One region of the Bradyrhizobium sp. DOA1 genome, then DNA from elsewhere that is predicted to be linked to it. Evidence: predicted binding sites of a transcription regulator. Region 1 holds the regulator's gene; each other region holds the start of a gene.

What was found. Region 1 encodes LexA, which represses DNA repair genes until DNA is damaged. Its sites were predicted from a motif close to TGTTCNNNNTGTGTTCNG; they were not measured.
Region 2: SE91_RS31945 (YifB family Mg chelatase-like AAA ATPase) is a predicted target of LexA. The motif match lies at 6,488-6,505, and genes of this name have one in related genera.
Region 3: ruvC (crossover junction endodeoxyribonuclease RuvC) is a predicted target of LexA. The motif match lies at 7,852-7,869, and genes of this name have one in related genera.

What each region holds. Positions count from the first base shown of each region.
Region 1 covers NZ_JXJM01000001.1:2,868,658-2,878,429, reverse strand. The annotation lists gene SE91_RS13660 (bifunctional diguanylate cyclase/phosphodiesterase) at 1-1,956, shown strand, start outside; gene SE91_RS13655 (S41 family peptidase) at 2,079-3,416, opposite strand; gene SE91_RS13650 (alpha-hydroxy acid oxidase) at 3,706-4,839, shown strand; gene SE91_RS13645 (HAD-IA family hydrolase) at 4,855-5,478, shown strand; gene SE91_RS37625 (hypothetical protein) at 5,913-6,065, opposite strand; gene SE91_RS13630 (molybdopterin molybdotransferase MoeA) at 6,591-7,802, shown strand; gene lexA (transcriptional repressor LexA) at 7,980-8,681, shown strand; gene SE91_RS13620 (hypothetical protein) at 9,074-9,511, shown strand; gene SE91_RS37620 (hypothetical protein) at 9,726-9,772, shown strand, end outside.
Region 2 covers NZ_JXJM01000001.1:6,889,573-6,899,344, forward strand. The annotation lists gene SE91_RS31925 (AI-2E family transporter) at 1-1,016, opposite strand, end outside; gene SE91_RS31930 (histidine phosphatase family protein) at 1,237-1,866, opposite strand; gene SE91_RS31935 (ATP-binding protein) at 1,975-4,203, opposite strand; gene SE91_RS31940 (hypothetical protein) at 4,328-4,792, opposite strand; gene SE91_RS31945 (YifB family Mg chelatase-like AAA ATPase) at 4,892-6,430, opposite strand; gene SE91_RS31950 (PilZ domain-containing protein) at 6,658-6,903, shown strand; gene SE91_RS31955 (tetratricopeptide repeat protein) at 6,985-7,764, shown strand; gene SE91_RS31960 (CpaE/TadZ family protein) at 7,786-9,075, opposite strand; gene SE91_RS31965 (CpaD family pilus assembly protein) at 9,072-9,772, opposite strand, start outside.
Region 3 covers NZ_JXJM01000001.1:233,562-243,333, reverse strand. The annotation lists gene SE91_RS01120 (ABC transporter substrate-binding protein) at 1-372, opposite strand, end outside; gene SE91_RS01115 (LysR substrate-binding domain-containing protein) at 646-1,572, shown strand; gene SE91_RS01110 (type 1 glutamine amidotransferase) at 1,626-2,339, shown strand; gene SE91_RS01105 (nuclear transport factor 2 family protein) at 2,549-3,016, opposite strand; gene ybgC (tol-pal system-associated acyl-CoA thioesterase) at 3,111-3,560, opposite strand; gene SE91_RS01095 (metallophosphoesterase) at 3,629-4,549, opposite strand; gene SE91_RS01090 (DUF6869 domain-containing protein) at 4,655-5,524, opposite strand; gene ruvB (Holliday junction branch migration DNA helicase RuvB) at 5,625-6,659, opposite strand; gene ruvA (Holliday junction branch migration protein RuvA) at 6,680-7,297, opposite strand; gene ruvC (crossover junction endodeoxyribonuclease RuvC) at 7,294-7,821, opposite strand; gene SE91_RS01070 (YebC/PmpR family DNA-binding transcriptional regulator) at 8,032-8,778, opposite strand; gene SE91_RS01065 (methyl-accepting chemotaxis protein) at 8,998-9,772, shown strand, end outside.

The DNA.
Region 1 (9,772 bases):
TTCGCAGGCCGCTTCGTCAGCCCCGTCGACGGCGAAGACCGGCTGATCGCCTCGCACGCCCTGCCCCATTTTCCGATTCTGATGATGGCGACAACGACGCGCGCGGCGGCCCTGACGGACTGGCGCGAGCAAATCGGCATCCTGATCTCGGTCGCGGCGTCGTCGGCGCTCGCCATCGCGGGCGTGCTGATCGCGATCGTGCGCAAGCTGCTGGAGCAGCACCGCCTCTCTCGGGAACGGCTGACGCTGGAAAAGCAGCGCCTCGACCGCGCCGTCAACAACATGACGCAGGGCCTTCTGCTGTTCGATGCCGAGCGGCGGCTCGTGATCTGCAACCAGCGCTACATCGAGATGTACGGTCTGTCAGAAGAGGTGGTGAAGCCCGGCTGCAGCTTCCACGACATCATCGCCCATCGCAAGATGACCGGCTCGTTCACCGGCGACATCGACGACTACGTTGCGCGCGTGCTGGGCGACATCCACGTGCGCAATTCCATGGTCATCGACACCTCCGACGGCCGCTCGATCCAGATCGACAACGAACCGCTCGCCGACGGCGGCTGGGTGGCGACGCATGAGGACATCACCGAGCGCCGGCGGACCGAGGAGCGCATCACCCATCTCGCCCATTACGATGCGCTGACCGACCTGCCCAACCGCACCATGTTCCACGAGCATCTACGCGAAGAGCTCGCCGCCATCGCGGACGGCGAAGAGATCGCGGTGCACTACATCGACATCGACGAGTTCAAGGGCGTCAACGACGCGCTTGGCCATCTCGTCGGCGATGAGTTGTTGAAATCGATCGCGCACAGCCTGCGCCGCTGCGCCGGCCCGGAGGACTTCGTGGCCCGGCTCGGTGGCGACGAGTTCGCCATCGTGCAGAGTGCGGTGACGTCACCGGACCAGGTCACCGATCTGGTCGGTCGGGTCTTCCATGCCATCCGCACCCCCTTCGACTGCATGGGTCATCATCTCACGGCGGACGCCAGCATCGGCATTGCGCTCGCGCCGGAGCACGGCAGTGCGCTCGACCAGATCCTCAAGAACGCCGACATGGCGATGTATGCGGCCAAAGCCGCGGGACGCCGCACCTATCGCTTCTTCGAGCCGGAGATGGACGCCAAGGTCCGCGAGCGGCGGCAGCTCGAGATCGACCTGCGTCATGCCATCGCCCAAGGGGGGCTCGAAGGCGGCCTCGAGGTCTACTACCAGCCCTGCCTCGGACTGAAGGACGATCGCATCACCGGCTGCGAGGCGCTGGTGCGCTGGCGCCACCCGGAGCGCGGCATGGTCTCACCGGCCGAATTCATCCCGATCGCAGAAGACACCGGCCTGATCAACGAGATCGGCGAATGGGTGCTGGCGACAGCGTGTCGGGACGCCGCCAGCTGGCCCGACGACATCCGCCTCGCCGTCAACGTCTCGCCGGTGCAGTTCAAGAGCGGCACGCTCGCGCTGAAGATCATGGCCGCGCTTGCCGCCTCCAATTTGCCGGCGAGCCGGCTCGAGCTCGAGATCACCGAGGCCGTGCTGATCCGCGACGACGACACTGCGCTCGCGATCCTGCACCAGCTTCGCGCCATCGGCGTGCGCATCGCGCTCGACGATTTCGGCACCGGCTATTCCTCGCTCAGCTATCTGCACCGCTTCCCCTTCGACAAGATCAAGATCGACCGCTGCTTCGTCGACGACATCGCCCGCCCCGACGGCTCCGCCAGCATCGTCCAGGCGGTCGTCAACCTCGCGGCGGCGCGTCGCATGACCACCACGGCCGAGGGCGTCGAGACCGAAGAGCAGCAGCGTCTGCTCCGCGCGCTCGGCTGTTCCGAGATGCAGGGCTATCTGTTCAGCGCCGCAAAGCCCGCCGGCAAGATGCTGGAGCTGTTCGCGCTGCATCGCAGCCGTCTCGCCCAGCGCGGCGCCAGCGAGAGCCGCCGGCGCGAGGCAGGTTAGATCCGATAGAGCGCGACGCAATCCTGAGCAGATCGCACGCCGGGACAGACCCTCAAACGAATTCGCCCGGGAGCGGTGATCCACTCCCGGGCGATCCATCATCCGAAGATCGTGAGGTCTATCTAGTTCGGCACCGCCGCCTTCGGCGCCGGCTTGGCGGCAACCGCATTTGCGCTGACGCCGTGCAGGAAGTCGAAAGCCGCATGCAAAGCCTTGTCGTCCTCCTCCTTCGGTGGGACGTAGGACTGCGATCCGGTCTGTTCGGCGCCGTCGGCGGCCGACAAATGCCCGCGCATCTGAGATTCCGCCATGGTGTCCATCCGGCCCTTCAACTCCGGCGGCACGTCCTGAAGGATTTCGATGTCGGGCGCAATGCCCTGGGCCTGGATCGAGCGGCCCGACGGGGTGTAGTAGCGCGCCGTGGTCAGCGCCAGCGCGCCATTGCCGGCGCCGAGCGGGATGATGGTCTGCACCGAGCCCTTGCCGAAGGAGCGCGTGCCGATCAGCGTCGCGCGCTTGTGGTCATGCAGCGCGCCGGCGACGATCTCCGAGGCGGAGGCCGAGCCTCCGTTGACCAGCACCACCAGCGGCTTGCCCTTGGCAAGGTCACCCCCACGCGCCGTGAAGCGCTGGGTCTCTTCCGGACTACGGCCGCGGGTCGAGACGACCTCGCCGCGCTGCAGGAATGCGCTCGAGACCGACACCGCCTGGTCGAGCAGGCCGCCCGGATTGTTGCGCAGGTCCATCACATAGCCCGCGAGCTTCTCCGGCGGGATCTCCTTGGAGATCGACGCGATCGCCTTTTTCAGCCCGTCGGTGGTCTGCTCGTTGAAAGAGGTGATACGGATGTAGCCGATATCGCCGTTTTTGACCTGGAAGCGCACCGGCCGAACATGGATGATCTCGCGCGTGATCGCGACGTCGAGCGGCGCGTCGGCGCCCTTGCGCACGATGGTGAGCTTGGTCTTGGTGTCGACCGGGCCCTTCATCTTGTTGACGGCCTGCTCGAGCGTCATGCCCTGCACGGCCTCGCCGTCGATCTTGCTGATGAGGTCGCCGGACATGATGCCGGCCTTCGAGGCCGGCGTGTCGTCGATCGGCGAGACGACCTTGACGAGGCCGTCCTCCATCGTGACCTCGATGCCGAGCCCGCCGAACTCGCCGGAGGTGGTCTCCTGCATCTCGGTCCAGGCCTTGTCGTTCATGTAGCGCGAATGCGGGTCAAGCGAGGTCACCATGCCCGTGATCGCGCCTTCGATCAGCTTGGCATTGTCGGGCTTCTCGACGTAGCTCGCCTTCACGCGCTCGAACACCGCGCCGAACAGATTGAGCTGGGAATAGGCGTCGTCCGCGCTCGCTGCCGCTCGTGCCGCCCATACGCCGCCGTGGGGACTGGCTACCAGAAGGGTCAGACACGCTCCGGTGAGCGCGCCCAGGGGGAACAGCAGGGTTTTCCGCATGGAGAGATAGCCTTTTTCTTGGGGCTGGTGGCGCCATGCAAATGGCGATCCAGCCGCTTCTCACAATATCATTCTGGTTTCTTCAAGGCCCGGAACGCCACTCCGGCGGTACACCGCAAAAATCCCTTCGTTGGGGCCTAAACTTTTGGCAACGTTCAAGGACCATCGCACGGTCGACCAGTTCGGCCGACGGGCCGACGCCTTGCAGCTATGCGATTTTAGGATGGTTTTGGAGGGCCGGACGCGATAGGCGATGGCGATAAGACTTCAAATTCCCGGGAGGACAACAATGAACGACGCGCCCCGCATCCGGCCGGAACGGAACGTCGAACTCGGCGCCAGCAACGAGCCGTTCCAGAACCTGCACGAATTCGTCAGGAAGGCGCGTGCCAACCTCAACCAGAACGCCTGGGACTACATCGTCGGCGCCGCCGAGACCGAGACCACGATGCGCCGCAACCGGATGGCGCTGGACGAGATCGCCTTTCGCCCGCGCGTGCTGCGGGACGTTCGCAAGGTCGACGGCTCCGTCGAGCAGCTCGGCCGCAGGATGCGTTTGCCGGTGGTGCTCGCCCCCGTCGGCGCGCTGGAGATCTTCGATCCCGATGGCGCGGCGAGCGTCGCGCGCGCCGCCGGCAGCTTCGGTGCGGCGCACATGCTGAGCTCGGTGTCGGAGCCCGGCCTCGAGAAGACCGCGGAGGCCGCGCCCGACGCGCTGCGGCTCTACCAGCTTTATGTCCGCGGCGACGATGCTTTCGTCGCCGATGTCGTCAGCCGCTCCGAGAAGAACGGCTACGCGGCGTTCTGCCTGACCGTCGACACCGCCCATTACAGCCGTCGCGAACGTGACATCGCCAAGCGCTATGTTCGCGAGAGCCGCCTGCGCGCGACCGGCGGCGACTACCAGAAGGGCCTGGAATGGCGGACGGTGAAGATGATCAAGGACAAGTTCAGGATCCCGCTGATCCTGAAGGGCATCGCCACCGCCGAGGACGCCCAAATCGCGGTCGATCACGGTGTCGAGTGGATCTACGTCTCCAACCATGGCGGCCGTCAGCTCGATCATGGCCGCGGCGCCATGCACGTGCTGCCTGAAATCGTCGAGGCCGTGAAAGGCCGTGCCAAGATCATGGTCGATGGCGGCTTCTGCCGCGGCACCGACATCGTCAAGGCCATCGCGGCAGGAGCCGACCTCGTCGGCATCGGCCGGCTGCAATGCTGGGCTCTGGCGGCCGCCGGCGAAGCCGGCGTGCTACGCATGCTGGAGCTGCTGGAGGACGAAGTGTTGCGCTGCCTGGGTCTCTTGGGGGCCGCCTCCTTCGCCGAGGTCGAAAAATCCTGCCTGCATCCGGCGGCCGCAACCAATGCGCCGAGCGTGTTCAGCGCGTTCCCGCTGTTCGACCACGACCCCTATCGATACTGACGGTGAAAGGACCCAATGAATTCGCTCTCTCCCGGCAGCGCCGATGCGCTCCTGTTCGATCTCGGACGCGTGGTGATCGACATCGATTTCTCCAAGGCAATCGCCTGCTGGGCGGGACATGCCGGCTGCCAGCCCGAGGCCATCGTCGCGCGCTACGTGCGTGACGAGGCCTACCGGCTGCACGAGGTCGGCAAGATCAGCGACGAGGATTATTTCCAATCGTTGCGGTCATCGCTCGGGATCGGCATTTCGGATGCGCAGTTCCTGGAGGGCTGGAACGCGATCTTCGCCGGCGAGATGCCTGACATTGCCGAGCTGTTGCCGCGCGCGGCCAAGCAGATGCCGATCTATGCCTTCTCCAACACCAACCGGCCGCATATCGACTATTTCTCGAAGGAATATGCCGGCGTGCTCGGCCATTTCCGCGAGCTCTATTTGTCGTCCAGCATCGGCCTGCGCAAACCGGATGCGGAGGCGTTCGACCATGTCGTGGCGGCGATCGGCGTGCCAGCTAGCCGAATCGTGTTCTTCGACGATCTTGCCGAGAACGTCGATGGGGCGCGGGCTTACGGCCTGACCTGCGTGCACGTGACCTCGCCCATGGATGTCGGGAACGCGCTCAGGGCGCTGGGAATTTAATCCGTCCCGCGGACTGGCCGAGATCGACCGGAGCGCTCGGGAACTATTTCTGCCGAGGGCGAGGAACCAAATTCCTCTGTATATTTTTATACAAAGTTCCGGGAACGAATGCCCGCTTCAGGACTCATGAGTCCGTTGGGACTTCTACATCGGACTTATCGTCGTGTTGGGCAAAACCTATCTTACCAAGCAGGCCTCTCTGCTGATGAAATTCGCCAGAACTACCTCGGATTCTGACCTCTCCGCCAAGCTGATCAGCAAGGCAGCCGACCTGAAATCGCAGGCCGACCCGCTGCCCGATACGGATCAGGGTCCCCACGCCCCGGACGTCAGTCCGAGCGAGCCGACGCGGAGTTGACCCATGCTGGCCGTGGCGCTCGTTCTTCTCGTGCTTACCATGGCCATCCTGGTGCCGGTCTGCCTCGCCTTCCGGATCATGCCTCGGAGAATTTGAGCCGCCTTAGGCCGTCCGAGTGCTCGCGCGCCTGTGCGGGATGCTGAATGGTGAGAATGACGACTTCACCAGCCTCTTCGTCGAGCGTGTAATAAATCAAATAGGGGTATCGCCGGGTTACCAGCTTGCGCACGCCCTCTACCTTCTGCGGTCTTCCAAGTCGCGGAAAACGGACGAGATTCTGAAGCGATTCAAGATTGCAGCGCGCACACGCAATGCGGCTTGCGGACTTTGCTCCCTGACATATTCGGCAATGCAATCAGATCTTGCGCGGCCCGTGGCGTGTATCGGAGCTTCATCGCTCGAAGCGGCGGAACGCAGCTTCAACCTCGACGTCAGACGCAAACTGCCGGAGCTTCGCCTGTGCGAGTCCCTCGAGGATCGCCGACAGATGCGCGGCATCGATTTCCTCGGGCTCTCCCGCATCGCCGGTCAAAGCCAGCATTGCGCGCGCGATCTCGTCCTGATCATCGGCAGGGAGCTGCCGCACGGCGTGAAGAGCCTTTTCGAGCAATTTTGTCATCGACAAAAGATAAGCCCAAGTTGCGCCGAAAGGAAGCGCGTCTTTCTCACTCCATTGAGACCTCTTTTGCGTCGATCCTCTCACTGGGCTAAAACCTTACCGATCGTGTCCTTTGATTTGTTGCGGAGTTCACCCGTGGCCCTGATGCCGGTTTCCGACGCGCTTGCCGCGGTGCTGGCGGGTGCCGAGCCGCTGCCTGACGAGATGGCCGCGCTCGATGCGGCCTTCCACCGCGTGCTCGCCCGCGACGTCGCAGCGCGGCGCACGCAGCCGCCGGAAGCCATGTCGGCGATGGATGGCTATGCCGTGCGCGCGACCGATGCGGCAGCGATCAATTCCAAGCTCACGGTCATCGGCGAGGTTGCAGCAGGCCGGCCATTTGCCGGATCCGTTGGTACCGGTGAAGCGGTGCGGATCTTCACCGGCGGCGTCATTCCCGCCGGTGCCGACGCGGTCGTGATTCAGGAGGACACCGTCGTCGACGGCAAGCACGTGACGGTCAAGGAAGCCGCCATTACCGGGCGGCACATTCGCCCCGCAGGCGTCGACTTCTCCGAGGGCGACGTGCTGCTGCGCAAGGGGGCCCGCCTCACCGAGCGCGATCTGGCGCTCGCCGCCGCCATGAATCACCCGCAGCTTGCCGTTTGCCGTCGTCCGAAGGTCGCGATTCTCGCCACCGGCGACGAGCTTGTGTTACCCGGCTCGACGCCCGGCCACGGCCAGATCGTCTATTCCAACGGCTATGCCCTGCACGCGCTCGCCCGCAGCGAGGGCGCCGAGACCATCGACCTCGGCATTGCCGCCGACACGCTCGGGTCCACCGCCGCCGGCATCCGCCGCGCGCGCGAGAGCGGCGCCGACATCCTGGTCACGACAGGCGGAGCCTCTGTCGGCGACCACGATCTGGTGCAGCAAGCCCTTCGCGACGAAGGCATCGCGATGGCGTTCTGGAAGATCGCAATGCGCCCGGGCAAGCCGATGATGCACGGACGCCTGGGGGCGATGCGCGTGATCGGCCTGCCTGGCAATCCGGTTTCGTCCTATGTCTGCGCCTTCCTGTTCATGGTGCCGTTGATTCGCGCCCTGTCGGGCCGATCCGAGATTCATCATCGCCACAAGCGCGCCGTGCTCGGCAAGGACGTCGGCGCAAACGACATGCGCGCGGATTATCTTCGCGCGAGGCTGGAGGAGCGCGATGACGGCGCGCTCGTCGCTATTCCCGTCAACCACCAGGATTCCTCGCTGCTTGCAAATCTTGCTGCGGCACAGGCACTTCTCGTGCGCGCGCCGTTCGCCCCCAGGGCCGAAGCCGGCACGCCTTGCGAGGTGCTGCGCCTGCCCGCCTGAACGCATCCCCCACACGCGTTCCGCGAACTTTGCGGCGTTCACGGTAAATTAAGCAGTTGCGGAACATGTATCGAACATATAGTGTCCGTTCATGATTTGTTTCGAGGATGTAGCGGTTCGCCGCTCCAATACAGCGTCTCGGAATCGAACGACATCAACCGGGGGACTTTGGTCGAGATGTTAACGCGCAAACAATACGAGCTTCTGCGGTTCATCAGCGAACGTCTGAAGGAAAGCGGCGTGCCGCCCTCCTTCGACGAGATGAAGGATGCGCTCGACCTGCGCTCGAAGTCAGGCATCCATCGCCTGATCACCGCGCTCGAGGAGCGCGGCTTCATCCGCCGCCTGCCCAACCGCGCCCGCGCCATCGAGGTGATCAAGCTGCCCGAGCTCCAGGCCGCTGCCGGCAACCGCCGCGGCTTCACGCCGAGCGTGATCGAGGGCAATCTCGGCAAGATCCGTGCGAGCTCCAGCCCGCCCGCGGACGAGGGTGAGCGTCCGGTTGCCGTGCCCGTGATGGGCCGCATCGCAGCCGGCACGCCGATCGAGGCGCTGCAGACCCGCAGTCACACCATCAGCGTCCCGCCGGACATGCTCGGCTCCGGCGAACATTATGCGCTCGAAGTGCGCGGCGATTCGATGGTCGAGGCCGGCATCCTCGACGGCGACATGGCGCTGATCCAGCGCAACGAGAGCGCCGATACCGGCGACATCGTCGTGGCGCTGATCGACGACGAGGAAGCGACGCTCAAGCGCTTCCGCCGCCGCGGTGCCTCGATCGCGCTCGAGCCCGCCAACGCCGCCTACGAGGTGCGCATCCTGCCGCCCAACCGGGTGAAGATTCAGGGCAAGCTGATCGGGCTGTACCGCAAGTACTGACCGCCCGGCGGTCATTCGATACCGATGATCCCGATTGGAGCGGATGCGTCCGCTCCGGCTGGGCAGTCTTTCCGGACTTGCGCAGATTGTCCGGCCCTCATTCAGCACGACACACTCTGCGTGTCGCGGCCAAGCGCTCATCGCGTTTGAGCTCGAAAGATCGAGCAGACAAGGATTGCTCACCGCTCGCGGCCACAGGCGTTCGTGGTCCCCGAATGCGCTGAAATGAGCTTTGTTCCTAGTGAATCCGAAAAAGATAATGTGATCGCGTCTCGCGAACGTCAGCCGCAGATTCGCCTACAACCGAGCAGAGCGTTACGTGCTTCCACTCTGATAGAGGCTTGCGCCTCCGAAAGAGGCGCGGGTTGCTATCTTCGCATGAGGAGCACCCGATGTGTGACTACAGCCTGCATGCCGTTGCATCGCGTCCCGCCGAAGTCGGCGAGACGATCGTCTCCACGACGTTCCGCGGCACCTCGACGCGCGGCTTTGCTTCCGCGGCAGATCCGACCGTGGCCGTCTGCCTGTTGCCGGGAACGGAGCTCGCCTTCGCCGACAACGTGCGTTACGACAATCGCTGGATCTGGACGCGCACCATCAACTCCCGCGTCGGCAAGTTCGGCAAGATCGATCCGCACATTCCCGATCGCCATCACGACGCGATCGAATTTCCTGATGGCAAATACGTGCTGGTGACGCAGCTCGTCGAAGGCCAGCGCGCAACGGTGCTGCAACTGCCCGTGACGCAGCCGGTCAGCGAGCGCGAGCACAAGCCGCAGATCATCGCAGACAGCCGCCCGAGCCCAACGCCCCGCCTGCCGATCGGCTGATGCGCCGTCCCGGCCGTCCAGGTCGGAGACCAGAATTGAAATTGCCATTCGCCGGCCGCGGCCGGCGACATGGAGCGGTTTGGCGTTCGCGACATCCAACCAGCCGACCGAGTGCCCTTCCCCTTGCGCACGAAGTTTGGGCCGCCGTGCCTGAATTTTGAACGTCCGCTCCGCCGTCAAATGACCGATGCTGTCGGGGCCTGAGACAGCGGATATGGTCGATGAAAGCCTTCATACGCGTCGTCGAACTCTGGGTGCCCG
Region 2 (9,772 bases), 4.0 Mb from region 1:
TGCCAAGTCGTCAGAAACATCGCGGCGACGAGTGGGCCGATGACGAAGCCGTTCGCACCAAACGCGGCAAGGCCGCCCAGGGTGGCAAGCAGCACGACATAGCTCGGCATCTGGATCGACTGGCCGACCAGGATCGGGCGGAGAAAATTGTCCGCAAGCCCGATCACGAACGTGCCGAAAGCGAGCAGGATGAGTCCCTTCGTGACCGAGCCTGCCACAAGCAGGTAGAGCGCGGCCGGAACCCAAACCAGGGCCGAGCCGAGCACGGGCAGCAGCGAGAGCAGCGCCATAATGGCGCCAGCGAGCAGCGGCGCAGTCAATCCGAGCAGCCAGAAGATCAGCCCACCCAGCGCTCCCTGAATCAGGGCAACGAGAATGATGCCTTTGATCGTCCCGCGAACCGCGAGGGTGAACGCATGGAGAATTTCGGCAGTGTGGCGCGGCCGTAGCGGAAGCGCGTCGCGGATGCGGAGATTGAGTTCGTCGCCGTCTCGCAGCAGAAAAAACAGCAGGTACAACATCACGAACAGGCTTGCGACGAACTCCAGCGTCACCTGACCGATATTGAGCGCATGCCCGGCCAGCTGCTGGCCGGCCGGGACGACCAGATTCGACAGGCGTTCTTTCACGTACGAAAGGTCGATGGCGCCCAGGCGATCCAACAAGGAGGTCGCCCAGGCGGGTAGCGCGAATTTCAGCTGCTGCAGGGGATGTGCGAAACTGATCTCCCCGCTCTGAACGCGCTGGTACAGCTCCCCGCCCTGATCGATGAGCGAGGCGATGACGATCGCCACGGGAATCAGGACCATGACGATCACGACGACGACCGTGAACAAGGCTGCAAGATTGTGCTTGCCCGGGAGGGCTTCCAGCGTGCGCCGATAGAGCGGTGCGAAGATGATCGCCAGCAATATGGCCCACAGCAATGCGCCGGAGAACGGCCAAAGCACCCAGGCGAACGCAAGCGAGATGACGGCAAGCAGGACGAGGAATGAGCGGTCTTCCGATGTCTTCACGTGTTCGCCAGCCTTTCAGTCGCCGATCCCAGACGTCGATATCACAGGATCGTGGCGCCGCAGCAAGTCAGGCCGGACCATGCGTTCGTGCACCTCTAAGGCCGGCCTTCCCAGGCAGACCGGCCTTAGGGTTATTCGTCAGAACGATGTTGCGCCGATCTGGATCCACAAAGTCCGGACTTTCCTTCGGGCCGGCAGTCCGGCGCGGATGCACGGTCTCTTACTTGCCCGCCTTCGCGCCCCAGTCGGCGAGCTTGATGCGGCCTGCAAAGGTTGCGGAGCCGGAGCTACTGGCCTTGTAGACGAAGGCTTCGCCCTCCTGCACGTCGCCGGCCTCCTTGCCGAAGGCGTCGGCGATGTTGGTTTTGTGGGTGACCAGGACGGTGTTGGTGCCTGCTTTCGGCGGCGCATCGACGAGCTGACGCACGGCTTGGCCCGCCTTCGTATTGGCACCCGTCGGGTTCGCCATTCCCGACGCACTGGCGTTGCTGCTGTCCGTCAGCGCATCGACCGGCTTGACCTCGCGTCCCGAGATCAGCTTGCCGGCTTCGACCGCGCGGTTCAGCCGGCTGGTGTAGATATCGCCGATCGGGATCGTGAGATCCCTGAGCGCCGCCCCGATCTGACGCGCCATGTCCCTGCCCTTCTCGCTGAGCTGGCGCTGCGCGCTCATGTCATCGAACTTGAAAGGAAAAACATCCTTTTGGCTGTCGTCAGTCGCGGTGTGACGGAAGATCAGCACGTAACCGCCCTGCTTGAGCGATGTGATGAGTTCCGGCGTATCGGCCGCGGCATGCCGGGAAATTCCGGCGAAGAGAACAATGATTGCGAGGCGGCAAAGCACGTTCATGCGCAAAGTCCTTCGTTGCAAAAAAACGCCCCCGAATATGGTGACGTGCAACGGGACCGATTTCAATTGTCGATTGGCCGCACGGCGGGGTTCCCTTGGGACTCTTGATTAGACGGCCAGGTCTCGGGACGCGGCGAGGCCGGCCAGTGCCTCGTCCAGTTTCTCCCGGTCGAGCGGCTTGATCAGGAAGCCGTTCATTCCCGCCTCGAAGCAGGCGTAGCGATCCTCGACCAGCGTATTGGCGGTGAGCGCCAGGATCGGCGCGCGCTGGCGGCCCGTCGCCGCCTCATGGGCGCGGATGCGCTTGGTCGTCTCGATGCCGTCGAGCTGCGGCATCTGGATGTCCATCAGCACGAGATCATAGGGCGCACCGGCCGATGACGCGGCGAGCCAGGATTCCAGCGCGGCCTCGCCGTGGATTGCGATGACGACGCGATGGCCGAGCTTCGTCAGCAGCGAGCGCATCAGAAGCGCATTGATCTCATTGTCTTCGGCGACGAGGATCGACAGGCCCTTTGCGGGCGCAGCATTCACCGTGGATCCGGCCGACGGCTCCGGCGCCAGATCGGGCGAGGCGACCTCCGGCGTCATCGACAGGCGTGCGGCGAGCGAGGCCGCGCGCAGCGGCTTCATCAGGAAGCCGGTGAAGGCCGGCGAAAACGTCTCGTGGCGCGAGCTCGACGTCAGCAGCACCAGGCGCTGTATCGCATGCGTGCGCGCCGCTTCGCTGAGATGGTCGGCGATGGCGGGACCGATCGCACGATCGATCAGCACCGCGTGCCATGCGCGTTCCGGCAGCAGCGCTTCGGCGACCGCGGCATCCGCAACCATGCAGGTCTGAGCGCCCCAACGCTCCAGGCGCCGGGCGATCAGCGAGGCTTCGATGCCGTCGGCAACGAGGAGGATCGGCTTGCCCAAGATATCGGGGCTTGGAAATGCCGCCTGCCCGCTCCCTGTTTGTGAAGGGGCAAGCGGCACCGCGACCTCGAAGGTCGAGCCTTTGCCCGGCTCGCTCTCCAGCGTAATCCGTCCGCCCATGCGCTTGACGATGCGCTCGCTGATGGACAGGCCGAGCCCGGTGCCCCCATAGGTGCGTGCGACGCGGTCGTCCGCCTGCTCGAATTCCTGGAAGATGCGCGACCGCGCTTCCGGCGCGATGCCGATGCCGGTGTCGTGGACCAGGACGCTGATCTCGTTCGGCCAGATCCCGGGCTCGACGATCAGCGCGACGCCGCCGCGAGCCGTGAACTTGATGGCGTTGCCGGCAAGATTGAGCAGCACCTGGCGGAGCCGCGCGGCATCGCCCACCACTTCGAGCGGCAGGCGTTCGTCGATATAGGATGCGATCTCGAGAGACTTGGCCTGCGCGCGCGGTGCCAGAAGCTCGGTGATTTCCTCGATCAGCGTGGACAAAGCGAAGGGACGCAGCTCGAGATCGAGCTTGCCGGCTTCGATCTTGGAATAGTCGAGCAGCTCCTCGATCAGCGCCATCAGCGCCTCGCCCGAGGTTTTCACCGCCTTGGCGTAGGTCGCCTGCTCCGGCGTCAGCGTGGTGTCGAGCAACAGGCCGCCCATGCCGAGAATGCCGTTGAGGGGCGTGCGGATTTCGTGCGAGGCCATGGCGAGGAAGCGCGACTTGGCGCGGTTGGCGGCATCGGCCTGGTCGCGCGCGTCGGCCAGCGCGCGTTCGGTCTCGGTGCGGTCCGTGACGTCGCGCCCGACGCTCTGGAGTTCGGCGGGCTGTCCGGCGTCGCGCCGGACATAGCCCTCGCGCCAGGCGATCCAACGCGCGCCGAGCTTGGTTGCGATCCTCTGGTCGTGAATGCGTGTGCCGTTGCTTTCGCGCGCGCTGTCGCCCTGCTCCAGCACGTCGAAATCAAAGCGCGTGCCGATCAGCGCGCTGCGCGCCTGTCCGGCCAGCGCGCAATAGGCGTCGTTGGCAAAGGTGATGCGGCCCTGGGCGTCGCGCAGCACGATCAGATCGCCCTGCTGCTCGAACAGGCTGCGGGCGCGCTCTTCGGCTTCCTTGAGCTCCCAATTGCGGTCTATCAGCGCCTCGTTATGGGCGGCCAGCGTCCGCAGCCGCTTGTTGACGATGCGCAGCCGCATGCTCAGCGTGGCAAGGCCGAGACAGGCGAGCGCGAAGAGGAAGCTCGCGCCGATCGCAAACGCATTCGGATCGTAGCCGGAATTCTCGGAACGGCTGCCGGAGACAAAACCATAGGCGGCGCCGAACGTCGCCATGAAGATCATGAAGGAGCGGAGCGCGAAGGCGATACGCGGATGCTGTCGCCTGAAGCGGCGCATGCGCACCTTGATCCGGAACGTCCGACCCATCACCACCGACCCCGACTCTTGTCCGAAACCCGCGCTCGCCCTCTGCGACGATGTCGTCCCGACCTTGCGAACAGCTTGAGGCTCTGGCGCCGCCTCCAAACAGGGTTGACGAGATGTTAAAGCTTCAGAGCGACGCGGCCTGGAAGTGGCCATGGCCGCCGCGGGCGCCGACGATGAGCGCCGCTGCCTCGCGCTGCGAGAACGTCTTCGAGCGGACATAGATGCGGTAATCGGCCGGCCCGTCGGTGGAGAGATAGATCACCTGGCCGCCGTCGACGGGCTGCGCGGCGATCGAGATCAGGCGTCTCGACGGACCGGCCTGGCAGCTGTCAGTTTCCGAACCGGGGTCGTCGACGAGAACGAAGTCCGCAGCGTCCGCATTGTCGGTGACCTGAACCCGCACCGTGGCCTGCGCGGGATCCTCGGTGAAGGCGACATGCGTGCCGGCGGTCCAGAACAGGGAGGTGAGCTCGACCGAGGTGTCGCCGAAGGCGATGCAGGGATGCGAGACCGATCCGATCTCGGCGCGGGCGAACACGGCTGCCGCCAACAGGGGAACAACGGAGGCCAGGATCTTGAAACGCAACATGACACTCTACTCGCCGGGCCCGGTACGGGAACTGATGGGCCTTATGGTTTGCAGAGCGTAAAGGAAACTCGTTACCGCCGGGTTGATGCGCGCAAATGTTCACGCCAGCTGCCGCACATCCTCCGCGAGTGCGCGGTAGGACAAAGCCTCGGCGAGATGCAGCCGGCCGATCTTGTCGGATTTGTCGAGATCGGCCAGCGTGCGCGCCACCCTCAGCACGCGGTGATAGCCGCGCGCCGACAGCCGCATGGTCTCGGCGGCATCGCGCAACAGTTTGGCGCCCTGCGCATCGGGCTTGGCGATCTCTTCCAGCACCGAGGCCGGCGCCTCGGCATTAGTGCGGATTTTGGGCAGGCCGGCGGCGGCATAGCGCGCGAGCTGGATGTCGCGCGCCGCCGCCACGCGCGCGGCGACCTCGGCCGAGCCTTCCGCCGGCGGCGGCAGGATCAGGTCGGCCGCGGTCACCGCCGGCACCTCGATGCGCAGGTCGATGCGGTCCATCAGGGGACCTGAGATGCGCGCCTGGTAATCGCCGGTGCAGCGGTCGATGCGGCCACGCTTGCAGGCATAGCCGGGCTCGAAGGCGTTGCCGCAGCGGCAGGGGTTCATCGCCGCGACCAGCATGAAGCGGGCAGGGTAGGTGACGCGGTGATTGGCGCGCGACACCGCGACCTCGCCGTTCTCCAGCGGCTGGCGCAGCGAGTCCAGCACGCGCGGATCGAACTCCGGCAATTCGTCGAGAAACAGCACGCCTTGATGCGCCAGCGAGATCTCGCCGGGCTTGGCGCGCATGCCGCCGCCGGTGAGCGCGGCCATGCTGGCGGAATGATGCGGCGAGCGGAACGGCCGCCGCGCCGTCAGCGCGCCGCCCTCGATCTCGCCGGCCACCGATGCGATCATGGAGACTTCGAGCAGTTCTGCGGGCGACAGCGGCGGCAGGATCGAGGGCAGGCGCGCGGCCAACATCGACTTGCCGGCACCGGGCGCGCCGACCATCAACAGGTGATGCCCGCCGGCAGCTGCGATCTCCAGCGCCCGCTTGGCGCTCTCATGGCCCTTGATGTCGCGCAGGTCGAGCGAGGAGGCGGCGGCCTCGTGCACCTTCGGCGAGGGCCGCGACAGCACCTGGGTGCCCTTGAAATGATTGGCGATCTGGATCAGCGAGCTCGCTGCGATGATCTGGATGTCCGGGCTCGCCCAGGCCGCTTCCGAACCGCAGGCAGCAGGGCAGATCAGGCCCTCCTCGCGCGCATTGGCGCCGATCGCGGCGGGCAGGACACCTGCGACCGGCGCGATCGAGCCATCGAGGCCGAGCTCGCCGAGCACGGTGAAACCGGTCAGCGCATCCGGCGGGATCGCGCCGATCGCCGCCATCAGCCCGAGCGCGATCGGAAGGTCGTAATGGCTGCCTTCCTTGGGCAGGTCGGCCGGCGCCAGATTGACGATGATCCGCCGCGCCGGCAGCGCCAGTCCTGATGCGATCAGGGCCGAGCGGACCCGCTCGCGCGCCTCCGACACCGCCTTGTCCGGCAGGCCGACAATGGCGAAGGCCGGCAGGCCAGGAGCGACCTGCACCTGCACGTCGACCGCGCGGGCCTCGATCCCCTCGAAGGCGACGGTAGAAACCCGCTGAACCATGCTCGAACCAGCCTGCCCTTTGCTCAATCGAGGGTAGCAGGGCGCGCGGCGCTTCGCAAGAACAATACGGGAACGTCCCCGAGGGCCAGGCCAACACTTAACCAATCGTAAACGCGACGCGGACACTACGCTTCGAATGCGAGCTTCCGCCCTCAGCACATTCCAACGAATGTCCGCTACTCCTAGGCCTGCGGGATGGGCCGTGGTCTAACGGGTGAAGAGTTCAAATGCTTGCAAATCGCCGGAGAAGCGAACGCCGGGTGTGCAGCCGGCTTGCCAAGATTCATTTGGGAGCGGGCTCGCTGCCGCGCGATTGCACCATCACGGATATTTCGGACGGCGGCGTGAAAGTGGTGGCGGAATTTTTGGAAGTGCCGCCGCAATTCACCATCATCTTTGCACCCGATTATTCCCGCCAATGCCGTCTGCGCTGGCGCATCGGCTGCGAGTTCGGCGCCGAGTTCGTCGATTGAGGCCGGATCGGCCCGCCTCCTTAACCGGGCTTTAGCGTTAATCGGTCAGCATCTCTGATCAGTCGCCCGAGTGATCAGAGTATGTTCAAGCGTTCGTCTCCCGCCTTTGCTCCGGCGAAGTTCCTTCTTTCTGCATTCGTGGTCCTCACCCTTGGCGGCTGCCAGACCAATGGCGTCGAGGACGTGACCGGCGCGCTCGGCGCCAGAGCCGAAGCGAAGGCCGAGGCCAAGCCGGACGCTAGGCCGGACCTGGACGCCCTGCGCGAGCGCTACCGCGCCAAGCCCGGCGATCCCGCAATTGCGCTCGCCTATGGCAAGGCGCTGCGCGACACCGGTCAGCGCGCGCAGGCGGTCGCGGTGCTGGAGCAGGCCGTGCTCAACTCTCCCCAAAACAAGGCGCTGCTCGCCGGCTATGGCCGCGCGCTCGCCGACAACGGCAATTTCCAGCAGGCCTTCGACGTTCTCGGCCGCGCACATTCGCCCGAGGATCCGGACTGGCGCATCCTGTCGGCGCAGGGCGCCGCGCTTGATCAACTCGGCCGCAACGAGGAGGCGCAGCAATATTATGCGAGCGCTCTGAAGATCGTGCCCGACGAGCCGCAGGTTCTGTCCAATCTCGGCCTGTCCTACATGCTCCAGAACAATCTGCCGCGGGCCGAACAGGTGCTCGGCCGCGCCCATCAGCGCAATCAGAACGATGTGCGGATCCGTGCCAATCTCGCACTCGTGCTGGGATTGCAGGGCCGCCAGGCCGAGGCCGAAATCCTCGTCAAGGCGGATTTGCCGCCGGACCAGGCCGCGGCCAAGGTCGCGGCGCTGCGGGAGCTGCTGGCCAAGAAGCAGCAGCGGGCGGAGAGGTAGTCCGCCTCTTCTGGTGGAAGCTTACGACGCCTTCCGATGCGGAGCGGAGCTGCGGCCCGACTTGCCTTTCAGCTTCTTCAGCAGCGGTCCGAGCAGCGAACGCTTCGGCTGCTTCACCTCGCCGCGGCCGGCGAGGCGGTTTGCCATGGTCTGGAACAGCGCGGTGGTGCGGTGGTTCTTGGAGACCTCCGCGATCATCTGGCCGTTGTTGGCGGCGGTCGAGAACAGTTTCGAATCGAACGGGATCACCGCGAGCGGCTGGCTTTCCATCGTCTTGGCGAAGGCTTTGACCTCGATCTCGGCGCGCTTGTGCATGCCGACCTGGTTGAGGCAGTACAGCGGCGGCCGGTCGTTCGGCCGCGCCGCCTTCAGCACGCTCAGCATGTTCTTGGTGTTGCGTAAGTTGGCGAGGTCGGGCTCGGCCACGATCACGATGTCATCGGCATTGACCAGCGCGCGCCGCGTCCATGCCGACCATTGGTGGGGAACGTCGAGCACGATGCAGGGCGTGGTCATGCGTAGCGTGTCGAACACGGCGTCAAAGGCTTCGGCCCCGAAATCATAGACGCGGTCGAGCGTCGCGGGCGCCGCCAACAGGCTGAGCCGATCGGTGCATTTGGCGAGCAGGCGCTCCAGCAGCGCGGTGTCCGGCCGGTCCTGCGACAGCACCGCGTTGGCGATGCCCTGCACCGGGTCCTGATTGTAGTCGAGGCTCGCGGTGCCGAAGGCGAGGTCGAGATCGATCACGACGGAATCGAGCGCGAGGTCGCGGGCGATGGTCCAGGCGACGTTATGCGCGACGGTGGACGCGCCGACGCCGCCCTTGGCGCCGACCACAGCAATGACGCGGCCGGTGATGATGGCTTCGGACGCCGAGAACAGGCTGCAGATCGAGCGGACCACGTCGAGGGTTTCGACCGGGCCGACCACGTAATCGTTGACGCCGCGGCGGACCAGCTCGCGATAGGGCGCGGTGTCGTTGGGATTGCCGATCACGACGACGCGGGTGCCGGGATCGCAGACGCCGGCGAGGTCGTCGAGCCCTTCCAGGATGTCGCGCGTGCCGTCGGATTCGATCACGATCACGTTCGGCGTCGGCATGGTTTCATAGACTTCGATCGCCGCGGCGAGACCGCCGTCTTTGGCGGTGAGATGTGCCTTGGCGAGACGCCGATCCTGTCCCGCCGCGGTCACCGCGGCGAGCGTCTGCTCAGTCTCGCAGAAGGCCTGTACCGAGATGCGGGGAACCGGCGCGATGTGTTCGTCCGGGTGGCGCGGCTCGTCCGCGTCTTCGTCGTGGATGCCTGTCATTTGCCGGTATCGCTGAGTTTGGCCTTGTCGGCCTCGGGATAGGTCGTCGTGGTCGTCGTGCCCTTGCGATAGCGTTCGAAGGCGATGTCGCGCCGCGCGGTGTAGGCGGGCGTCTCGGCCCGCGGTTGCTCGAGGTCGGCGGGGTTGTCGATCATCGCCGCGAGATTGCGCTGACTGGCGCAGCCGAGATTGAAGTACGGCCGGTTCTCGTTGTAGCCGGGATCGAGGATGTTCGGACCGACGTCTTCCGGCCACAGCCCGCAGGGGCCGGCCGTCGCGGTGATCTTTGAATAGCTCAGCCGGATCGTCGGCAGCAGGCCGGGATCCTTGGGGCGATAGGGATGCTGGACGATGGCACGCGACGGCACGCCGCCGGACGCGAGCACCGCACGGATTTCCCGATAGGTTGCTGCGGCAGCGCGCGAATTCGCGGTATCGGCGGGGACGTCGACGACGACGGAGCCGGTGCCTTCGCGCATCCAGTCCCGGGCGATGCCGGCGACATCGGCGTGCTGCTCGGCCGAGAGGCCGCCGCGCGCCGTGCCGACGAAGATCACGATCGATTTCTTGCCTTCCTGCACCGCGATCGGATGGCGCTGGCGATAATCGGTCGGCACCGTCTGGGTGACGATCTCGCCGGCGGTGTTGCACGCGCCCAGCATGACGGAGAGCGCCGTCAGCGCCAGCGCGATGCTCA
Region 3 (9,772 bases), 2.6 Mb from region 1:
GATCGCGACCGCGCGATCGTCCTTGAAACGCGCAGTGTCGTAGAGATCGGCCGGCAGGCCCTCGAGCTTGCCGCAGAAGCCGAGCTGGATCGCCTGGTACATCGGGCCGTCATCGACGATGGCGACGTCGATCTGCTGGTTGCCCTTCTGCGCCTGAAGCTTGGCCAGCGTGTCGGTGGAGTTGCCGGCGACGTACTCGACCTTGACGCCGTTTTCCTTCTCGAAGGCCGGGATCACCTCGTCGCGGATGGTCTTCTCGAACGAGCCGCCATAGCCGGCGACATAGAGCGTCTTTTGCTGGGCCGAGGCGGCCGACGGGACGGCAATGAGGGCTGCGATGCTGACCGCGGCCAGAAGGCAAAAAGTCTTCATGTGGTCCGATCTCCATACCGGAATGAGGTGACGTGCCGACAAGTCTCCGACTGAGGCACCTTCCGCATTTCCTTCCGCGCAAACCCCTCCCCGATCAGGGCTCCGGCCCCTGCTCGACGGGTTTGGCGCGACCTGGGGGGTTTGAACCCCTCCAATCTGCCGAAAAAGCGGGCTGGCTCCAGCTCTGATGAAAAAGATCGCAGACCGGCACTTCCATCGTCCAATGAATAATGGCACCCTTTGCATGCCGAAATGTTATGAATGGAATTTGGAATGGCGCGGATCAATTCGCGGCAGGTCGAGGCCTTCCGCGCGACGATGCTGACCGGCAGCGTCACCGAGGCGGCGAAGCTGATGGTGGTGACGCAGCCCGCGGTCAGCCGGCTGCTGCGCGACTTCCAGGCGCTCTTGAAGATGGAGTTGTTCGAGCGCCGCGGCACCGGTCTGGTGCCGACCGCGGCCGCGATGGCGCTCTATACCGAGGTCGAACGCTCCTTCGTCGGCCTGGACCGCATCTCCGCCGCCGCCGAGGAAATCCGCGGGCGCCGCACCGGCTCGCTGCGCATCGCCGCGCTGCCGGCCTTGGCGAACGGCTATCTGCCGCGTCTCGCCGGACACTTCCTGAAGGAACGGCCCAACCTCAACCTCGCCTTCTTCGGCGTGATCTCACCGATCGTGGTGGACTGGGTGCTGAACAATCAATGCGACATCGGCTTTGCCGAGGTGCCGATTGCGCATTCCGGTTTGCCGAGCCTGCGGCTGCCGGCGCTCGCCCGCGTGGCGGTGCTGCCGACCGGACATCATCTGGCAGAGAAGGAAGTGCTGGAGCCGCGCGACTTCGAGGGCGAGACGTTCATCTCGCTGTCGGCGGGATCGTCGAGCCGGCACCTCGTCGATCAGGTCTTCCATCGCAGCGACGTCCGCCGCGTGCTCCGGGTCGAGACCACGCTGTCGGAGATCATGTGCGGGATGGTGTCATCGGGACTCGGGGTGTCGATCTGTGATCCCTTCACCGCCCAGGAATTTGCGACGCGCGGCGTCGTCGTGCGCCGCTTCCTGCCGCGCATCGACTTTGAATTCTCCGCCGTCTTCCCGGCGCAGCGCAGTCCCTCGCCGGTGGCACTGGATCTGGTCGAGACCATGCGCAAGGCGCTCATTGAGTTCGAGGACGAGTCGGCACGGGATTTTGCACCGGGCTGACTTGGACCTCTTGGAAGCCTGCGGTATCCTCTCCCGTCTCCGCAGGGCACGACATGGCACGCATCACCATCATCGAGACCGGGCTCGTTCCTGAAAAACATCGCGAGCGCCACGGCTCGTTTCCGGACATGTTCGCGCGCATGGTCCGCGCCGCGGATCCGGCAGCCGGTGTGGATGTCATCAGCATCCCGAACGGCGATGCGCTGCCCGAGCCGCGCAAGCTCGAAGCCGTGCTGATCACAGGTGCTGCAGCCGGCGTCTATGATGGGCTCGACTGGATCGCACCGCTGGAAGATTTCGTGCGCAGCGCTCACGCCAACAAGACGCCAATGGTGGGCGTCTGCTTCGGCCACCAACTGATCGCGCAGGCGCTCGGCGGCACCGTGCGCAAGTCCGACAAGGGCTGGGGCATCGGCCGGCACGTCTATCAGGTGCTGCCCGGGAACGGCGTGATCGACGGCGAAACGGTCGCGATCGCTGCCTCGCACCAGGACCAGGTGATCGAGCCGCCGAACGACGCGCTGACGATCCTCTCCTCCGACTTCACGCCGCATGCCGGCCTGCTCTACGCCAACGGCACCACGCTGACCGTGCAGCCGCATCCGGAATTCGACGTCGAATTCGCGCAAGTGTGCTGCGATCTGCGCGACGGCAAGGCGCCGGATGACGTGGTCGCAACAGCGAGGCAGTCGCTGGCGGAGCCGATGGACAGCGCAAAGCTCGGTGGCGCGATTACGAGGTTCTTGGCGCGGCGCGCGACGCCTTAGTTTCCAACTGTCGCCACGGAGACCCTTCCCTTCTCCCCCTGTGGGAGAAGGTGGCGCGAAGCGACGGATGAGGGGTATCTATCCGCGAACTCAATTGTGAGAGCTACTCGCCGAGAGATACCCCTCACCCGTCTCGCCGCTGCGCGGCGAGCCACCCTCTCCCGCAAGGGGAGAGGGTGCAGTGTGCATGCCGCACCATCTCGCAAGCCTCAGAACGGATCAGTCCCCAGCCCCGCCACATCCGCCGGCCGCGGACCCGGCGCAGGCCAGTGAAAGCGGCGGTCCTTCTCGGCGATCATGATGTCGTTGATCGACGCCTCGCGCCGTTTCATCAGGCCGTGCTCGTCGAACTCCCACTGCTCGTTGCCGTAGGAACGATACCATTGGCCTTTGCCGTCGTGCCATTCGTATTGGAAGCGCACCGCGATGCGGTTGCCGTCGAAAGCCCAGAGGTCCTTGATCAGGCGGTAATCCTGCTCCTTTTCCCATTTGCGGGTGAGGAAGGCGACGATGGCCTCGCGGCCCTGAAACACCTCCGAGCGATTGCGCCAGCGGCTGTCCTCGGTATAGGCGAGCGACACCTTCACCGGATCGCGCGAATTCCAGGCATCCTCGGCCATACGCGCTTTTTGCGCGGCAGTTTCTCTCGTGAAGGGCGGAAGCGGCGGGCGCGACATGGAAGGCCTCATCGATGGGTTGAGGCCGCAATCTATCGCTGCATCTGGCGGAGTCGATAGGCCGTTACCAATCAGGCGATCACTTATCGGGCGATCACGAAATCAAATCGGCCTTCATCAAGGTGCGGATCGATTTCGGGATCGGTTGCGCGCGGCCGCCACTGATGAAGGCGACCCGCACCTCGGCCTTCACCAGCACGTCCTCACCACGCCGCACCTCCTGCGCCAGCATGATGGAGGCGCCCTTCACTGCGACCGGCCAGGTCACGACGTCGAGCACATCGTCCATTCGCGCCGGCTTGAGGAAATCCAGATGCATCGAGCGCACGACGAAGGCAAAGCCCGCGCCCTCCGTCTCGACCTGGTCGAACAGCGCCTGCTGTTCGGCGCCCATCAGCCTCAGATGGTTGGTCCGTCCGCGCTCCATGTAGCGCAGATAATTGGCGTGATAGACGATCCCCGAGAAATCGGTGTCTTCGTAATAGACGCGGACCTGCATGTGGTGGCGGCCGTCGCGGATCTCGCCGTCGAGATGGGCAGTCACGTCGCGAGCCTCTTCGCTTGTCGGTCACCGGCCCGTTTTGCGCAAAAACAGGCGGTCGCGCAAGCGTGTTAGGACACAACCGGTGAGGTTCGCCCCAGCGTGACCTCGACGATCTCCGGCGGCACGCCGAAACGGAGCGGCATGATGCTGCAACCGAGGCCGCCGGAGACGATGACGTCGCATTTCAGCCTGATATGACCATAGGCGAGGTGGATGCCCTGCTGCGGCGGCACCGCCGGCGACCAGCCGAGCAAGCGAATCTGGCCGCCATGGGTGTGGCCGGACAGTTGCAGCGCGACGCGCGCGGGTACGCGCGGCGCGATGTTGGGCTCGTGGGCGAGCAGGATGATCGGCGCATCGTCCGTGACCTTGGCGAGCGTCGCGCCGAGATCGTCGGCCCCGAAACGCGACACGGTGCGAAACCGGCGCGCCGGCAGGAAGGCGAGCTGATCGCCGAGGCCGGCGAGCCAGAATGGACGGCCGTCCTTGGTAAGGCGTACGACGTCGTTCTCGTAGACGGGAATGCCGGCCGCTTCCAGCGCGCGATGCGCGATGGTCGGGCCGTGCCCGGTCCGCTGCACGGTCCTGTCGTCCCAATAATCATGGTTGCCCATGACGGCATGGACGCCGAGCGGCGCCTTGAGGCCGCCGAGCACTTTAGCCCATTCGCTGGAGGGGATGATGCGCGTGACGTGGTGCAGGCCGGCGACATAGTCGCCGAGCAGCACGATGATATCAGGCTTCAGCGCGTTGGTGCGGTCGACGATGGCCTCGATCCGCTCCAGCGGCATCCAGGGATCGCAGGCATGAACGTCGGCGATGACGGCGATCTTCAGAGGAAAATCGGCCGGCCATTGCCGCGGCGTCGGATGATAGCGGGTGACGCGAAGCCGCAGCACCGGCTCGACGGCGACGCCATAGGCGGCGGTCGAGATGCCGAGGGCGGACAGGCCGCCGATGGAGCGGATGAGATGACGGCGCGTGATCATGGAAGCCCGTTTCTGATGCAGCCTCTCGATGCGATCCGATTGGAGCGGAATTGGGGTACGCCCGTGCAGGCCGTCAGCATCCTCGTGCAGAAGCCTGCACAAACATTACCAGCGGCTCTCGCCAATCAGCGCGTCCAGTCGCGCCTTCAATTCGTCGGGCGCGCGATAATACCAGACACCGCCGAGCAGCTCGCGAAAACGTTCGTTGACACGCGCCTCACGCTCGATGCGGTCGATCGTTGCGGCGTTGATCACGTCTTCGAGGGGTCCCGCGGCCAGCAGCGACAGCAGCACGGGATTGGCCTCGATCTTCAGGACTTCCAGGACGAGGTCGATCAAGCCGTCGGGATCCTCCTCGCGCAGGTCGCGCTCGAAATCCATAATTGCGAACAGATTGTCGTCCTGGTCGCGATCGGACTTGGAATATTGCTCGACCCAGGCACGGGCGAGCGCAGCGGCCGACAGGCTGGCGTAATCGAGCGGCTCGCGCGGCGTGCGCTGGGCTAGATGGTCGGCCTGCCAGGCCTTCCCGTCGGCATGCTCTACAATGCGCGCCATCAAGGGATCGTCCGGCGCGCCATGCACGCCGCCGAGCAGCCAACGCAACCGATCGTTGCGCATGGCTTCGTGCTCGATGCGGTCGATCACCGCCTCGCCATGCGCATAGAGCAGCGAGAGCAGGAACTTGTCGTTGAGCTGCATCACGGTCGGCTTGTCGGCCTCGGTCCTGAGCACCTCCAGCACGAGATCGAGCGCCTGTTGCGGGCGGCGCTGCGGCAGACGATCGAAATAGAGTTTCAGGGCCCAGACGCTGCCGACCTGGTCACGCCGGCTGACGCGCTGGAGCGCGCACCACATCGATGCCAGCTCACCGATCGGCATTGGATCCAGGAACGCCTCGGTCTCGTCAGGCGTGCGCAACTGCGGCGCGGCAACGATGACCTCGAGCAGCCCGGTGTCGTCCGTCAGCCCCATTTCTTCCAGCTCCAATCCGTATGCGTAAGCGGCGAAGCGAGTGCGCCGCATGTTCGGATTAGTGATGGGATTGAAGCGGTGGGTTCACCGGTTGCGGCAGTCAGTCATCCTCGGACGAATCCGTGCCGAACAACCCGAACTGGGCCGGATCGCGATTTGGCTCGGCCAGGCCGAGATGGCGAAAGGCATGCGAGGTCAGCAGCCGGCCGCGCGGGGTGCGCTGGAGATAGCCGCACTGGATCAGATAGGGCTCGATGATGTCCTCGATCGCATCGCGCGGTTCCGACAAGGCCGCAGCCATGGTCTCGACGCCGACGGGGCCGCCGCCATAGTTCATCGCGATGGTGGTGAGATAGCGGCGGTCCATGGCGTCGAGCCCCGCGGCATCGACCTCGAGCGCGCTCAGCGCGTGGTCGGCAATCTTGCGGTCGATCTTGTCGGCATCGGCTGCCGAGGCGAAATCGCGCACGCGGCGGAGCAGACGGCCGGCGATGCGCGGCGTGCCGCGCGCGCGGCGCGCGATCTCGTTGGCGCCATCGGCGCTCATGCCGACATTGAGCACGCGCGCGCCGCGGCTGACGATGCTCTCCAATTCCTCGATCGTGTAGAAATTCAGCCGCACCGGAATGCCGAAGCGGTCGCGCAGCGGATTGGTGAGCAGGCCCGCGCGCGTGGTGGCGCCGACGAGCGTGAACTTCGACAGCTCGATCTTCACCGAGCGCGCCGCCGGGCCCTCGCCGATGATGAGGTCGAGCTGAAAGTCCTCCATCGCGGGATAGAGCACCTCTTCCACCGCCGGGCTGAGGCGATGGATCTCGTCGATGAAGAGCACGTCGCGCTCTTCGAGGTTGGTGAGGAGCGCGGCAAGATCGCCGGCCTTGGCAATGACGGGCCCCGACGTGGCCCGGAAGCCGACGCCGAGCTCCTTCGCCACGATCTGCGCCAGCGTGGTCTTGCCGAGGCCCGGGGGACCGACGAACAGCACGTGATCCAGCGCCTCGCCGCGCTTGCGCGCCGCCTCGATGAAGATCGACAGGTTCTTGCGCGCCTGCGCCTGTCCGACGAAATCGGACAGCGATTGCGGCCGCAGCGCGGTGTCGCCGACATCGTCGCTGCGGCGCTCGGGCGAAACCATGCGGTTGGCCTTGGGATCGCTCACTTCGCGAGCTCCTTCAGGCCGAGGCGGATCAACTGCGCCGTCTCGGCGCCTTCACCCGCACTGCGCGAGGCCGATGCGATCGCCGCGGCCGCCTGCGGCTGGCCGTAGCCGAGATTGACCAGCGCGGAGATCGCATCCGCCACGGGGCGCGGCGCGCGTTGGTCGTCGACGGCCCCGGCGAGATGCACGACGGCCGGATCGACATTGGCAAAGGCCGGCGCCTTGTCCTTCAATTCGGTGACGATGCGCTCGGCGACCTTGGGGCCGACGCCGGGCGTGCGCGCCACCGCGGCCTTATCACGCAGCGCGATGGCGTTGGCGAGATCGGAAGGCTGCAGCGTGCCGAGCACGGCGAGCGCGACCTTGGCACCGACGCCCTGCACGGTCTGGAGCAGGCGAAACCATTCGCGCTCCTGGTCGGTGCGGAAGCCGAACAGTTTTATTTGATCCTCGCGGACGTAAGTCTCGATCGACAGCACGGCCGCCTCGCCCGGCGAGGGCAGGTGCTGCAATGTGCGCGAGGAGCAATGCACCTGATAGCCGACGCCGCCGACGTCGAGGATGACGAAATCCTCGCCGTATGAATCGATCAGGCCCTTGAGCTTGCCGATCATATCCCCACCACCTTCAGGCGCAGCGCGGTGCTCTGGCGGTGATGGGCATGGGTGATGGCGATGGCGAGCGCGTCGGCGGCGTCCGCCGACGGCGGCTCGGCCTTGGGCAGCAAGATTTTCAGCATCATCGCGATCTGTTGCTTGTCGGCGTGACCGGCGCCGACCACGGTCTTCTTGACCTGGTTCGGCGCGTATTCGGCGACGGAGATGCCGAACATTGCGGGCGCCAGCATGGCGACGCCGCGGGCCTGGCCGAGCTTCAGCGTCGCGACGCCGTCCTTGTTGACGAAGGTCTGCTCGACCGCGGCTTCCATCGGCTGGTGATGCGACAGAACGGCGGCAAGCCCCTCATGGATCGCGAGCAGCCGGCTCGCCAGCGGCAGATCGTCCGGTGGCTCCACCGAGCCGCAGGCGACGTAAATGAGGCGATTGCCCTCGGCCTCGATCACGCCCCAGCCGGTGCGGCGCAGGCCGGGGTCGATGCCGATGATGCGGACGGGGCCACGAATCGGGAGCGCAGTCATGGGCCAGTGATAGCGGCTGGCTGGACCCAGGGAAACAGAAACAGAACGGAAGTAACAGGGGAAAGGCGGTCTCGTGCCCCGGGCGCGACGCAGCACGAAGTGATGGGTCGCAGAACCAGGGCCCATACTCCCGCGGCGCGTGAAGCACCATGGGTCCCGGCTCTGCGCAGCAGCGTTTCACGCTGCAGCGCGTCCGGGACACGAGCGGCATCAGCCGCCCATCTTCGCGACCAGCGCGTCCGATATCTCGAAATTGGCGTAGACCTGCTGCACGTCGTCGTGCTCGTTGAGCAAGTCCATCAGCTTCAAGAGCTTCTCGCCGGTCTCGTCGTCGACCGCGACGGTGTTCTGCGGTTTCCAGATCAGAGCGGCCTTGCGGGGCTCGCCGAACTTGGCTTCCAGCGCCTTGGCGACGTCGCGATAGCCTTCGGTCGAGGCGTAGATCTCGTGGCCGCCCTCGCTGGAGACGACATCGTCGGCGCCGGCCTCGATCGCCGCATCCAGCACCGCGTCGTCGGAGGCGACGCTGCGGTCGTATTCGATGATGCCGGTGCGGTCGAACATGAACGACACCGAGCCGGTTTCACCCAGATTGCCGCCGGACTTGGTGAAGAAGGAGCGTATGTCGGAGGCGGCGCGGTTGCGGTTGTCGGTCAGCGCCTCGACGATGACGGCGACGCCGCCGGGGCCGTAGCCTTCATAGCGGATCTCGTCATAGTTCTCGCCGTCGCTGCCGAGCGCCTTCTTGATGGCGCGCTCGATATTGTCCTTCGGCATGTTCTCCTGGCGCGCGGCGATCACGGCGGCGCGCAGGCGCGGGTTCATGGCGGGGTCCGGGGTGCCGAGCTTGGCCGCGACGGTGATTTCCCGCGCCAGCTTGCCGAACAGCTTCGACTTCTGCGCATCCTGCCGCCCCTTGCGGTGCATGATGTTCTTGAATTGGGAATGTCCGGCCATGCGTGGTCTCTTGAATGGTCTTTGGTTCGCCGATGGGCTGGGAAGCGCGGCCTTATAGGCCGCCAACACGGCGGAATCAAAGGGGCTCTGGTGCCCTAAGGTAGCACCGTAGAGGTAGCCGCCGTATTGGCCCGTGCCTAGAGGTGGGGCACCGTTAACCCTGATTTCATTCCGGCCTGCGAAAATAGCGTCCGCCCGTTCCCCGACAAGAGAGACGTGATGGCGTTCGGACTATTTCGGAAGCGTCTGCCTGACATGGCTGCGCCTGCGGCAGCACCGCAGGCCGCGCAGCCGGTGGCCAATTCCGAGCCCGCCCCGGCGGCCGAAGCCGATTCCGCCAGGGAAATCCTGGAATTGCTGGAACTCGAACTGGGCGCGATGATTCGCCAGCTCGAGCGCGCCGCCAATTCCGTGGCCGGGGGCGCCGAGGCGACTGCCACCACGCTGGCCGCCATTCGCGACCGCACCGATGCCCTGACCGGCCGCACCAATGCGGCGCAATCGACCGCATCCACCTTCGCCCATGCCGCCGACAAATTCACCCAGTCGGCGCTGGGGATCGGCGCGCAGGTCCGCGAGGCCGGCAAGCTCGCCGACGAGGCCAGCGCCGCCGCACAGGAAGCCCGTGCCAATGTCGACCGCCTGCGCGAATCCTCCGCCGCGATCGGCAATGTCGTCAATCTGATCGCGCAGATCGCGCGGCAGACGACGCTGCTCGCGCTGAACTCGACCATCGAGGCCGCACGCGCGGGCGCTGCCGGCAAGGGCTTTGCCGTCGTCGCCACCGAGGTCAAGGCCCTCGCGGTGCAGACGCAAGGCGCGACCGAAGAGATCACCAGGAAAATCGACGCGCTCCAGCGCGACGCCGCCGGCTCCGCGGACGCCGTGCACCGCATCTCGCAGGCGATCGAGGCGATCCGCCCGGTGTTCGAGACGGTCAACGGCGCGGTCGCCGAGCAGAACGCCACCACCAGCGAAGTCTCAGGCAACGCCG